2 regions of the Caldanaerobius fijiensis DSM 17918 genome follow, and region 2 is predicted to be linked to the other one. Evidence: riboswitches for the same ligand, from Rfam matches in the RefSeq annotation. Region 2 holds a riboswitch; the other holds the start of a gene.
The links. A riboswitch is a leader RNA that binds a small molecule or an ion and turns the genes downstream of it on or off. The one in region 2 is predicted to bind S-adenosylmethionine.
Positions count from the first base shown of each region.

Region 1 (3,206 bases), on a different contig from region 2:
CGCTCTCATAATAATAACCGCCATTCCAGTTGGGGTCATTTAGTATCGCTGATAACCCAAGATAATTAAAAGCTATGTTGAAAGGCGACAGCGCAGGCGTCGCTGCTATAACTATGGTCTTATCCATCATAGTTGGATATGTGACAGCCCACTCTAACGCCTGCATTCCACCCATGGAGCCACCTATAACTGCTCTCAAATGGGATATCCCCAACTTATCCAGCAATATCTTTTGAACCCTCACCATATCCCTTATGTTTATTTTCGGGAAATCTGCGGCATAGGGCTTACCCGTCCTGGGATTGATCGATGAAGGTCCAGTAGTGCCCTGGCAACCACCCAGGACATTGGAGCATATGACGCAATACTCATTTGTGTCAATGTACTTTCCCGGCCCTATAAGGCCATCCCACCAACCGGCTTTTTTATCGTCTTCTCTGTACTTTCCAGCAGCATGGCTGTCGCCTGACAGTGCGTGTAAAACCAGCACAACGTTGTTTTTATATATATCGGGCTCGCCGTAAACCTCATATGCTATAGTAAGTTCATCAAATGTATAACCGCTCTCCGTTGTAAATGTAACCTCATCTTTTGATAGGTGAAGATACTTTTTTTCAACAATCACCGGCATCACCCCTGAGACGCCTTTAAAGCCTGATCCAGATCTTCGATTATATCTTCCACATCTTCTATTCCGATAGACAGCCTTACCATGTCTGCCGTTACACCCGATGACAGCTGTTCTTCTTCTGTTAGCTGTTGGTGAGTAGTGCTGGCCGGGTGTATAACAAGGGATTTTGCATCTCCTACATTGGCTAAATGAGAGAACAGCTTAACGTTCTCGATAAACCTCTTGCCAGCTTCCAATCCACCTTTGATTCCAAAAGTGAGTATAGAGCCACATCCCTTTGGAAGATATTTTTTAGCCAGCCTGTGGTACTTATTGTCAGGCAAGCCCGGATAATTCACCCAGGTTACATAAGGGCTTTTACTGAGGTATTCAGCCACCTTTTGAGCATTATCGCAGTGCCTTTGCACCCTCAACGACAGGGTTTCAAGGCCCTGAAGCAATAAGAATGCGTTAAACGGACTGATGCATGCCCCCATATCTCTCATGAGCTGCACACGAGCTTTTACTATATAAGCGCTTTTACCGAAATCTCTCACATAGCTTACGCCATGGTAGCTTTCATCGGGTTCTACCAGCCCGGGAAATTTTCCATTGTCCCAGTGGAAATTACCTGAATCTACGATAACGCCCCCTATGGATGTGCCATGCCCTCCTATGAATTTTGTAGCAGAGTGTACGACGATATCTGCTCCGAATTCAAAGGGCCTGCATAAATACGGGGTTGCAAAGGTATTGTCTATTATAAGGGGAAGGCCATGGTCATGGGCGATCTTCGCATAAGTTTCAATGTCAAATACATCTATTTTAGGATTTCCGATAATTTCCGCATAAATGGCTTTTGTCTTTTCGGTTATGGCTTCTTTAAAGCCCTCAGGATTTTCAGGATCTACAAATATTGTCTTTATACCATATTTAGGAAGTGTATTTGCAAACAGCGTATGGGTACCTCCGTAAAGATTTGTCGACGATATGATTTCGTCTCCCGCCGATGCTATGTTCATTATAGCAAGAGTAATTGCGGCCATGCCTGATGAAGTAGCTAAGGCACCTACGCCTCCCTCTAAAGCCGCCATACGCTTTTCAAAGACATCTACGGTTGGATTCATTATCCTGGTATAAATATTGCCCTCTTCTTTCAACCCAAAGAGGTTTGCTGCGTGTTCCGTGCTCTTAAATACATATGAGGTAGTCTGATAAATAGGTACACTCCTGGAACCCGTAGTTGGGTCTGGTTGTTGTCCCGCGTGCAATGCCAGCGTATCAAATCTCATAAAAAATTCCTCCTTCAATTTATAATGTGGGCATAAAAAAACCTCTTCTGCATGAAGAGGGCATTTTCTACCTTACCCTCTCATCTCTCAAAACTCTTCGTTTTGCAGGAATTGGCACCAGTCGCACCTATGTGCCGGTTGCCGGGCTTCATCGGGCCAGTCCCTCCACCACTCTTGATAAGAGGTTTTTTATGCTGTTTTATTTTTAAATTAAGGAAATTATAACATATATACTGAGTTTATGCAATAATAAATTTTTGACTGGAAAAAACAGTTTGTTTTTCTTAGTAAATTTGATTATAATATTTATAAAAGTTGTTAAATTAAGATAGGAGGGAAATTTTATGAATTCATATCCAGTAGTAACTATATTTGCGATAATCTTTTTAATTGAAGCTGTGTGGTGGATTGTCTGGATGGCCATAGCATTATCGCGCAAGATTTACGCCAATTTTTATTTTATGCTGGTATCGTTTTTGATCTGGGGAGTCATAGATATTGTCGTGTTAAGAGGATGGAGTTCTATCGAAAGTCTGCTATATATAGCACCTTCCATAGTCCTGACTATAATACCACTCATATTGCTTCCTGGAATGGTTTCAATCATAGCAGAATACCAGAGAGGGGTTTTATTCAGGTTCGGAAGGCTCAGCGGCTTATTGCAACCGGGTCTCAATGTCATCTTCCCCTTTGGTATTGATAGAGTATGGAAAGTCGACTTAAGAACTCTCACAATTGATGTGGCAAAGCAGGAAATCATCACAAAAGACAATGTTCCTATTATGGTTGATGCAGTAGTATATTTTAATGTATCCGATCCTATCCTTGCAACTACAAAGGTTGTAAATTATACACAGAGCACCACTCTCCTGGCACAAACGATATTAAGGTCTATCCTCGGTCAGCATGAGCTGGATGAAATGCTCACGAAAAGAGCTGAGCTCAATGAAAAACTGCGAGAACTGCTGGACAAAGACACAGATCCATGGGGCATCAAGGTGACCGCAGTAGAAATAAAAAGCATAGAATTGCCTGATACAATGAAAAGAGCCATGGCAAAGCAGGCAGAAGCAGAAAGAGAAAGGAGGGCCAAAATCATATCAGCAGATGGTGAATATCAGGCGGCGCAAAAACTGCTAGAAGCAGCACAACTTATTTCTAAGGAGCCAGCTGCCCTGCAGTTAAGATACCTGCAGACACTGCCAGAAATCGCAGCAGAAAAAAATTCTACAATACTATTTCCTTTACCTATTGAATTGTTAAAGGCTTTCTCTAATATAAATAACAAATAAATTGCCTTGATT
Region 1 is NZ_FQVH01000033.1:9,764-12,969, reverse strand. It holds gene metX (homoserine O-acetyltransferase MetX) at 1-625, opposite strand, end outside; gene BUB87_RS11205 (homocysteine synthase) at 631-1,902, opposite strand; SAM riboswitch class I at 1,980-2,086, opposite strand; gene BUB87_RS11200 (slipin family protein) at 2,247-3,194, shown strand.
Region 1: it holds a riboswitch for S-adenosylmethionine, as region 2 does, so the genes downstream of both, BUB87_RS11205 (homocysteine synthase) here and BUB87_RS07745 (methionine ABC transporter ATP-binding protein) in region 2, are expected to answer to the same signal.

Region 2 (3,206 bases):
ACAGTACAAGGTATAATACCAAGAAAATTGATAAAAATTTTTTCAATTTTGTTCCTCCTTTACTTTTTATTTAATATTGTTGCAATATAATTGCCTGCGGATTGGATTGCCTGAACCAATAAAACAAGTATTACTATAGTAGCAATCAATACATCAGTCTGAAACCTCATGTAACCGTACCTTATAGCAAGATCGCCCAATCCCCCACCGCCGATGGCACCGGCCATGGCTGAATAGCCTATGATGTTTATTATTGTAAGGGTAATTCCGAGAACCAGTGAAGATCTCGCTTCGGGGAGCAGTACTTTAAATATGATTTGGGGTATTGATGCGCCCATGGATAGAGAAGCTTCTATGATGCCCCAATCTACTTCCAGCAATGAATTTTCTATTACCCTTGCTACGAAAGGCGTCGCTGATAAAGCCAAGGGAACAATAGCGGCTGTAGTCCCAATGGTAGTACCTACGATCAATCTGGAAAGCGGGAATATGGCAATCATGAGGATAATGAAAGGAACAGATCTTGCCATGTTTATAATGAACCCCAGTATGTTGTTCAAGCGAGGTTTCTCCCATATATTTCCTTCACGTGTTATTACTAAGATAATTCCCAATGGTGCTCCTATAAGGACAGAAAAGAGCGTAGAGAAAAATACCATGTAAATGGTCTGGAGCAAGGATGGAGCTATGATATTATATAAATTTACGAGTTCATCTGTCAACAAGCTCATTTGTTAACACCTCTACTTTCAAGCCGGTTTCCTTTAAGTATTCAATGGAGTGCAAGATGTTATCAGGATTACCTGTAATACTTATGAGAAGTTTGCCTATAGATATATCTCTGACATTGTCTACGCTACCTTTGATTATATTTACGTCCACATCAAATTTTTTTATCATCCTGGAGATGACAGGTTCACTGGTGATAGATCCCCTAAAACTTATTTTTACAAATTTTTCATCGGGCTTACTACTGATTTTTATACTTTCAGGTAAACTCTCCGTTATATCTTCGATAAAAGTCCTGGTAGTATCTGCTGATGGATTGGTAAATAAATCCACTACGCTGGCCTGTTCAATTATTTTTCCATTTTCAATAACAGCCACTTCATCGCATATCTCTTTTATGACGTCCATTTCATGTGTGATTATTACAATTGTGATGCCAAATTTTCTATTTATATCCTTTAGCAAATGGAGAATAGACTTGGTGGTCTTGGGATCCAGTGCTGAGGTAGCTTCATCACTCAGGAGAATTCGAGGATGGTTGGCCAATGCCCTTGCTATACCGACCCTTTGCTTTTGCCCGCCGCTTAGCTGTGAGGGATAGGCCTGGGACTTTTCTTCCAGATCTACTAGCCGCAGCAGCTCATATACCCTTTCTTTTATCTTTTTTTTCGGATAACCTGCTATCATAAGAGGAAAAGCTACATTTTCAAAGACGGTGGCATTTGACAGCAGGTTAAAGTGCTGGAAGATCATGCCGATTTTTTTGCGGGCTTCTCTTAAGCTTTTTTTATCCAGAGAAGTAATATCTATATCATCGATGTATATGCGGCCGCTAGTGGGTTCTTCAAGCCTGTTTATACATCTTACTAAAGAAGATTTACCAGCACCGCTTAAACCAATGATCCCAAATATACTGCCATCTTTGATGGTCAAATTGATATTGTCTAATGCTATTACTTTTTGACCTCCAGCATCGTATATCTTTGATAAATTTTGTATTTTTATCATTTTACTCCTCCGTCTTTTTTACATCTTTATTTACAACAAAAAAACCTCTCTTGAAAGAGGTGTGTTCCTCTCTCATCTTTCAGGGATAACCCTGCTGGATTTAGCACCGTGCCTGATGCCGGTTGCCGGGTTTCATCGGGCCAGTCCCTCCACCGCTCTCGATAAGAGTTTGCATTATTGATTTATGCAACAAGTATATTAAAAAATGTTTAATATGTCAACATAATTTTTATTATTTTTAATTGTTATCGAAAGGACAGTTGACACGAACATAAGTTCGATATATAATATATTTGAGGTGGTAAAAGGTGTTAAATATTCCTATAAAGGCCGATCAGATATGTGCAATAATACCTAAGTTGTTTAATAGCAGAGCTTCTGTCGTGTTGATAGATATTTCTGGAAATAAATATGATGTACCAAGAAAGGTTAAATATGTTCTAAAATATATGGCGTGGTATTTTGCTGTGGATCTGGATGCTTTAAGAGAAGAATGTAGCAGAATATTAGGGAAAAAGTTATATCTTCCAGTACCTTTTAGAAAAGATATAATAATGATGCCTTTGAAATTAAGGCAAAGTGGGACCGGTGGAGAAACGACCGGCTATATTAACTATTGCTGTGTGAATATGAAGGAGTTTAAGGAACAGGACCTTATTTTGTGTAATGGTATATCTATAAAATGCTATAATTCTACCGATACAGTGTACAAGCATTTAAAGGCCGCCGAGACTATTTTATACGAGATGTTTGGTTATAACAATCTTATAAAAGAAAAGGACAGAAATTATATCTGCCCTTTATACTTGTAAACCATTTTTACTGGATGGTAGGATTGTTTGGCTCTTCTTAAACCGGGTATACCCATATCTTGCTCTCGGTTAATATAAGGTATGTGCGACCATACCTTTTCTGCAAAGCATTGATTTATAAATGCATAGAGGTCTGGTATATCCGGATTTGCCTTTTCAATATGTATCACAGCAGTTTCGGGATTTAGTAGTTCGCCGAAGGTATATGCTTCCACCTTTCCTCCAATCCGTATAACAATACCCTTTACGTCAAAATATCGATAGCTTTCAAAAAAGGTCTTAATAGATTGGAATTCATCTAGAAGACCAGGATTTTCTTGAATATCTTTATCCTGAAGCCATTTTTCCGTAAAATACAGACATTCCATGATATTGGTTTCGTTTAGAGTTTCGATACTATAGTTATATAGTTTTTTAAAACGGTTTACGTGGTTCTTTTTGGCATGATATTTACGGCCGGAGAGGTTTATGAGGTCACTGGTATTGTACACGTAGTCGCTATTATCTTCATCAAGCTCCATTTCTATACAGAATATTTCGCTTATTTTTTTAGCCAGCTTTTCTGGGAATCTCTCCAACAATGTATTTGAACCCTCGTCTTTATATCTTTTATATAACACCTCAAAAGCCCTTATTATATTTAATTCATCACCTATC
Region 2 is NZ_FQVH01000016.1:28,272-31,477, forward strand. It holds gene BUB87_RS07735 (MetQ/NlpA family ABC transporter substrate-binding protein) at 1-46, opposite strand, end outside; gene BUB87_RS07740 (methionine ABC transporter permease) at 60-731, opposite strand; gene BUB87_RS07745 (methionine ABC transporter ATP-binding protein) at 712-1,737, opposite strand; SAM riboswitch class I at 1,807-1,905, opposite strand; gene BUB87_RS07750 (hypothetical protein) at 2,046-2,549, shown strand; gene BUB87_RS07755 (DUF2156 domain-containing protein) at 2,525-3,206, opposite strand, start outside.